Regions from separate parts of the Klebsiella variicola genome, predicted to be linked through region 1. Evidence: riboswitches for the same ligand, from Rfam matches in the RefSeq annotation. Region 1 holds a riboswitch; the other holds the start of a gene.

Region 1 (3,802 bases):
CGCCAGCAGGCCAACAATACCGTTCGCCGTTAAGCGGGCGGCGGGCTTGATCGCCGGCACCACGCCAACGACGGGGAAAGCGAACTTTTCACGCAGGGCAGGCAGTGAGACGGTACTGGCGGTGTTACAGGCGATGACCGCCAGCGCCAGTGGATAGCGTTGCTGAACGGCAGTCACGATTTCCACAACGCGCTCAACGATAAACTCCTCGCTCTTCTCACCGTACGGGAAAGCGACGTTATCAAAAGCATAGATGTAATGCAGATTCGGCAGCAGCTGCCGAATCTCATTATAAACCGACAACCCACCGACGCCGGAATCAAACACCAGCACGGTGGGACGTGGATCAGAAGGTGTAGCTGCCAGACAAGGTGAATTCCCGTCCTGCAGATTGGTAGCCATAAACTGTCTCGTAATCTTTATCGAACAGATTGGCTATTTTACCACGAACTGTCAGGTGTGAGGTGACGGGATACGATAAACCGACATCCCAGAGGCTCAGACCGCCCATTTTGACATCGCGCCCATTGTCGTAGTCATCATCGTAACGCTTGCCGAGGTACTGATACATCACGTTCCAGTCAAGATCGTAGATCTGTCCGGTCAGTTCATACTTCACTTGTTGCTTCGCGCGGCGATAGAGTACCTTGCCAGTATCATCATCACGCGGATCGACATACTGCAACGTCAGATGATGCTCCACCGGGCCAGTCGTCACGTTCCCCGTCCACTCCAGACCTTTAATCGTGGCTGACTTCACGTTGATATATTGATTGTTTTTATAGTCGATCAGGTTTTGAATCTCATAATGATATGCTGAGATTCGCCAATCCAGCGGCCCCGTTAGCCCGTCAATTCCGGCTTCCCACTGTTTAGATTCTTCCGGCTTCAGGTTTGGGTTGGAAGCAATGCCAGGCCCATAAAACGAAGCAAAACGCGTCGCGCCATATTGCTGACCCAGTGACGGCGCCAGGAATCCGGTACCGTAAGAGAGCGTAGCCCGGTAGCCATCAATAAACTCCCAGCCTGCCGCAGTCTGCCAAGTACCGTGCCATCCGAACTGCTCGTCATGATCCTCACGTCCGGATGCTTCCAGGGTCACACTGTCAATCTGCTGCTGCCCGGTCAGGTAAAGACCGGTGGTATCGCGTTTGTAGGCATCAGACAATGTTGTGCTACTGGAGGTGAGCTTTTCTTGCTTCCAGTCGACGCCGCCACTAATCGCCCCGTGCCCAACCTCAATGTTATTACCCCACTGGATATAGCGCTGTTCCATATCATCCAGGGTGGTGCCCGCGGCATAGCGGCCAGCGTCGCTGCTGTAGTTGTAATCTTTGATGCGCTGATAGTTAGCAATCAGCTGGGAGGAATAGATACCGGAGCTGTAACGCAGACCCGTGTCCCAGGACTGCGTGTAATTCTGTCGTTCATCATTGCCGCCAACATAGCCATACGAGCCCTGATCGTAGTCAGTATTGGCTGTGTAACCATAGCCCCGGAAGAAACCAGAGAAGTTATCGTCAAACTTATGTTGCACACCGCCCAGGAAAAGCTTGTTACGATAGCCATCACGATCGCTGTCGCCGCTGTACGGCGAATTCGGCTGGACGTTAAAACCTTTTGTGGTCTGATAAGCACCAGCTGCAGTCACTACGGTATCGCCAAAACGTTTATTAATGGCGCCGTCATAAGTCTGATAACCGTTACTCCCCATTCCGACGTTAACCTGTGAACGGTCTGAATCGGTCATAGTGATAATGTTCACCACCCCACCGATCGCTCCGGAGCCGTAGACTGCGGAGCGCGGGCCACGGATGTATTCCACCCGCTGGACCAGCGAGATAGGGATCTGACTGATATCTACGCCATTGGAGATCCCCGGACGCGCCATCGGCACACCGTCGATCAGCACCAGCACGTGACGAGCCTCCGTCCCCCGAACATACAGCGAAGCGCTCTGCCCCATGCCGCCGTTGCGGGCAATATCGACCCCAGGAAGACGACGCATGACATCGTTTAAATCTTTGGACTGCCAGCGGTCGATATCATCGCGCGTCACAATGTCGGTCGGCGCCAGCACGGTATTGACCGGCTGTTGAAAACGGTTTGCTGTCACCACTAACGTATCTGAATTGCTATCCTGCGCCCAGCCGGAAAATGCCGTGACGGATAAAGCCGTCATCAGCGAAGCTTTTTTAATCATTGTAAAAGCATCCGAAACAGAAAAAGGATGCCGCAGGTTTTATCAGTTGCTCGCGACGATAAAACCCAGTGCGACGTATTCCGGCAGGTCTTCGGGCTTGGAGGCTGTTTCAAGAAATAATGACTTCCCACGGCTAGCCGCAGTGTCTGCACCGAGTGCGCTCATTTCTCACCTTCCTTACCGCTGCGCGTCAGCCCCAGATTTCCACTGGGTTCCCTTTTAACTCACAGGACCGGTAGGCGAATGCTACAATTAGAATCATATAGATGTCCAGACTGCTAATTATATTTCCCGCCACATTCGAGGCTGGACATCCCCGGCGCTTTCCCTACAATCCCCGCGTACTTATTTTATTCAGGATGCATCATGACCCCCGAACACCTTCCTACCGAACAATACGAAGCGCAGCTGGCAGAAAAAGTCGTCCGTTTGCAAACCATGATGGCGCCTTTTGCCGCGCCGGTTCCGGAAGTGTTTCGTTCGCCGGTCAGCCACTACCGGATGCGCGCCGAGTTCCGTCTGTGGCACGATGGCGACGATCTGTACCATATTATTTTCGATCAGCAGACCCGGTCGCGGATTCGCGTTGACAGCTTTCCGGCCGCCAGCGCGCTTATCAATCAGCTGATGACCGCCATGCTGGAGGGCGTGCGCAACAATCCCGTGCTGCGCCATAAGCTGTTCCAGATTGACTATCTGACCACCCTCAGCAACCAGGCGGTCGTTTCGCTGCTGTATCATAAAAAACTCGATGATGCCTGGCGTGAGCAAGCGGAGGCGCTGCGTGACGCCCTGCGAGCCCAGGGACTCAATGTGCATCTGATTGGACGGGCGACCAAAACCAAAATCGAGCTCGATCAGGACTATATAGATGAACGTCTGCCAGTTGGCGGGCGAGAGATGATCTACCGTCAGGTGGAAAACAGCTTTACCCAGCCGAACGCGGCCATGAACATTCAGATGCTGGAGTGGGCGCTGGATGTCACCAAAGGGGCGACCGGCGACCTGCTGGAATTGTACTGCGGCAACGGTAACTTCTCGCTGGCGCTGGCGCGTAATTTTGATCGCGTGCTGGCCACCGAAATCGCCAAACCGTCAGTGGCTGCGGCGCAGTACAACATCGCCGCTAACCATATCGACAACGTGCAGATTATCCGCATGGCGGCGGAAGAGTTTACTCAGGCGATGAATGGCGTGCGGGAGTTCAACCGGCTGCAGGGTATCGATCTGCAGAGCTATCAGTGCGAGACCATTTTCGTCGATCCGCCGCGCAGCGGACTGGACAGCGAAACGGAAAAAATGGTGCAGGCCTATCCGCGCATTCTGTACATTTCATGCAACCCGGAAACTCTGTGCCGCAATCTGGAGACGTTAAGCCAGACGCACAACGTCACCCGGCTGGCGCTGTTCGACCAGTTCCCGTACACCCATCATATGGAATGCGGCGTTCTGCTGACCCGGAAATAGGCCCAAAAAAACCGGCAATGTCATATTGCCGGTTTTTTTACACCACTGGCGGCTTACTCGGCTGCCGTATTTTTGCGGTTACGCATCTTGTAGCCGATCCAGAAGACCATCGCGACGGACAGAACGGCCGGG
Region 2 (3,802 bases), 1.1 Mb from region 1:
GGTATCTGCTGCCTGAGTGCTCTGAAGCTGGCTGGCGCCAGCCTGGGGCTGTGGGAGATCTGTATTATCTGGGGACTGGGTATTTCTCTGGCGGTGTACCTGACGGCCGGCATTTCGGGGGGGCATCTGAACCCCGCCGTCACCGTCGCCCTGTGGCTGTTTGCCTGCTTCCCGGGCAGAAAAGTGTTGCCCTATATCGTGGCCCAGGTCGCCGGCGCGTTTGGCGGCGCCGTGTTGGCCTGGATACTTTACAGCACCCTGTTTACGCAATTTGAAACGGTACATCATATGGTGCGTGGCAGCCTGGAAAGCCTGCAGCTGGCCAGTATCTTCAGTACCTACCCGGCGCCTGAGCTCAGCATCTGGCATGCGGCGCTGGTGGAGGTGGTGATCACCTCGATGTTGATGGGGATGATCATGGCGCTCACCGATGATGGCAATGGCGTACCCAAGGGCCCGCTGGCGCCGCTGTTGATTGGCATTCTGGTAGCGGTGATCGGCGCCTCGACCGGGCCGCTTACCGGTTTTGCGATGAACCCGGCGCGCGATTTTGGCCCGAAATTATTTGCCTGGCTCGCCGGGTGGGGCGACATCGCGATGACTGGCGGAAGGGATATTCCCTATTTTATCGTGCCCATCATCGCGCCATTGCTGGGCGCCTGCCTCGGCGCCGCAATTTATCGTTTTCTCATCGCCAATAATCTTCCCTGTCATACCTGCGTTGAGGAGAAAAATACGCGTTAGCATCCAGTGAAAAATGTATTACTGAAATAGCAAAACTATTTCATGAACCGATATCACGAACCGCTCAAAAAGTCTCCCCGGGGTGGGAGACTTTTGTTATTGTCAATGCACTTTTTTATCGTCGACGGGATCTGATGCTAAAAAAGGGAAATATGAATAATATGTTTTATTTATAACAAAAAATTAACTGAGGGGTTTTATCATGATTTCTGCGAGTACCCTGAACTCAGAACTCATCAATAAAATCGCACAGGATTTTGCGCAAGCCACCAGTCTGGCGGTTGTGGTCGTCAATATTCACGGTGATGAGATTTCTGAACTGTTTAATTTCACGCCGTTTTGCCAACTCATGCGTCAGCACCCGGAGCACAGCGGACGCTGTCGCATGAGCGACCGCTGCGGCGGGCTGGAAGCCTCGAAAAATGACCAGCTGTGTATCTACCGCTGTCACGCGGGGTTAACTGATTTTTCCATCCCGCTGGTGATCGCCGGCCACCTCGTTGGCTTCGTGCTGTGCGGCCAGGTGCGTCTGAGCAATGATATTGAACTGGTTGATATTCTGAACGTGGATGACCGCTGGCAGGACGATCCGGCGCTGGTCCAGGCGTTTCGCGATGTGCCTGAGATGGACTATTCGCGGGTTATCGCTTCGGCGGATCTGCTGAAGCTGATCGTCGAGAATTGCCTGAAAAAACAGCTCAACTTTGTGGTTATCAAAGATAACCCGCCGCAGAACGACCCGGCGCAGGCCTGCCGGGCGGCCTCGCCGCACGATGGCAAAATGAAGAAGGCGCTGCGCTATATCGACGCGCATCTCTCCGATGAGCTGCGTCTGGAGGACGTGGCGGCGCACGTCTATCTCAGCCCGTACTACTTCAGCAAACTGTTTAAAAAGTATCAGGGGATCGGCTTTAACGCCTGGGTCAATCAGCAGCGGATGGCGAGCGCAAAAGAGCTGCTATGCCACAGCGACTGGAGCATTGCCAGCATCGCGCGGAATTTAGGTTTTTCGCAAACCAGCTATTTTTGCAAAGTGTTTCGCCAGACCTATCAGGTAACGCCGCAGGCATTTCGTCAGCAAATTAATGCCGGATCACAAACTGAGTCTTTTTAAATGACAATATTTTGCTATTGCCGATTTTTGATATCCCGGAGTATCTTCATCATTATAAAATGAAAAAAACGACAGTAGAGCAATAAATTGTCATAGCGCAACAAAATAGTGATATTCGAGGGATAAACTACACCAGTTTTTATTTTTGTGATGGGATAGAGTGTCCGTTAATACGAGACTGATGAATATCACAACACCGCTTCACCTCGCGGACGTCATTTTGCAGGCGATGAGGCGGTAAAAGTAAGCGTGAAACATTAACCGCGGATGCATGGCGCATCGGCGAATACAACCGACAGGTTCGACACCAGTTTGGTGTCAGGGAAGGGGGTGTAAATCCCCCGCAGCCCCCGCTGCTGTGATGCTGACGACCCCGCAAAAACCACTGATCGAAAGATTGGGAAGGGCGGGCGAGAACGAGGCTAAGCCAGAAGACCTGCCTGCCGGTAACTGACCAACAACTTCGGTGGGAAGTGGGTGGCTTAGCGGTGCGTGGTCGCAGGACCAGGCATGCGCGCAGCTATACCCCGACCACCTGAACAGGACAGGGTATGGCAACCAGGCGTGCGTTTATTCTTGCGGGTACCGGCAGCGGTTGTGGCAAAACCACCGTTACGCTTGGCCTGCTCAGCTTGCTCCAACAGCGCGGTTTGCGGGTGCAACCCTGTAAAGTGGGGCCAGACTACCTGGACACCGCCTGGCACACCGCCATCAGCGGCGTCGCCTCCCGCAATCTCGACAGCTTTATGCTTCCCGCCCCGATACTCAACGCGCTGTTTGCCGAACAACTGCAGCAGGCCGACATCGCGGTTATCGAAGGGGTGATGGGCCTGTATGACGGCTACGGCATCGACCCCAACTACTGCAGCAGCGCGGCGATGGCTAAACAGCTTGGCTGCCCGGTGATTTTGCTGGTGGATGGCAAAGCGGTGTCGACTTCCATCGCCGCCACGGTGATGGGCTTTCAACACTTTGATCCGGCCCTCAACATCGCTGGCGTTATCGTCAATCGGGTTAACAGCGACGCGCACTTCCAGCTGCTGAAAAGCGCCATTGAGCGCTACTGTCAGGTGCCAGTGCTCGGCTATGTGCCGCGCGTGGAAGGCGTGGCGCTGCCCGAACGGCATCTGGGGCTGGTGACCGCCCGCGAGTCGGTGGTCAATCAGCAGGCATGGCGGGATTTTGCCAGCCTGCTGGGGCGCACCCTCGACATAGACCGGCTACTGGCCCTCAGCGAACTGGCCGCCATGCCGGCCGGCGAGTGGGGGGAACCGCTTGCCGCCGACGCCGGCGAAGGACTGACGCTGGCCCTCGCCGACGATGAGGCCTTCAATTTTTATTACCCCGATAACCTGGCGCTGCTGGCGCGCTGCGGCGTGAAGATGGTGCGCTTTAGCCCGCTGCGCGATCGCCAGCTGCCGGCCTGCCAGATGATCTGGCTCGGCGGCGGCTACCCGGAGCTGCATGCGGCCGGGCTGTCCGCCAACCATGAGATGCTGGCGCAGCTTCGCGCGGCGCACCGGCGCGGGGTGGCGATCTACGCCGAGTGCGGCGGCCTGATGTATCTGGGCACGACCCTGGAAGTCACCGGAGGCGAGCGCTACGCCATGGCGGATATTATTCCTGGACACAGCCGAATGGGGACGCGTCTGACCCGGTTCGGCTACTGCGAAGCGCAGGCGCAGCAGCAGACGCTGCTGGCCGCTCCTGGCGAGTGGCTGCGCGGCCATGAATTTCATTACTCCGATTTTTCGCCCGCCACCCCTGCCGTACTGGCCTGCCGTAAACAGCGAGACGGTAAGACGCTCCAGCAGTGGCCGGGAGGATGGCAGTCCGGCAGCGCCTTTGCCAGCTATCTCCATGTCCACTTTGCCCAGCGCCCCACCATGCTCAACCACTGGCTGCGAGCGGCAAGGAGGGCGCAATGACTCTTCTCGCCTGGTG

The links. A riboswitch is a leader RNA that binds a small molecule or an ion and turns the genes downstream of it on or off. The one in region 1 is predicted to bind cobalamin.
Region 2: another riboswitch for cobalamin. It lies ahead of SP68_RS04590 (cobyrinate a,c-diamide synthase); the one in region 1 lies ahead of btuB (TonB-dependent vitamin B12 receptor BtuB).

Annotation. Positions count from the first base shown of each region.
Region 1 is NZ_CP010523.2:5,366,652-5,370,453, forward strand. It holds gene murI (glutamate racemase) at 1-402, opposite strand, end outside; gene btuB (TonB-dependent vitamin B12 receptor BtuB) at 347-2,203, opposite strand; cobalamin riboswitch at 2,269-2,455, opposite strand; gene trmA (tRNA (uridine(54)-C5)-methyltransferase TrmA) at 2,570-3,670, shown strand; gene SP68_RS25075 (YijD family membrane protein) at 3,724-3,802, opposite strand, start outside.
Region 2 is NZ_CP010523.2:960,238-964,039, forward strand. It holds gene pduF (propanediol diffusion facilitator PduF) at 1-744, shown strand, start outside; gene pocR (transcriptional regulator PocR) at 947-1,858, shown strand; cobalamin riboswitch at 2,139-2,316, shown strand; gene SP68_RS04590 (cobyrinate a,c-diamide synthase) at 2,410-3,786, shown strand; gene cbiB (adenosylcobinamide-phosphate synthase CbiB) at 3,783-3,802, shown strand, end outside.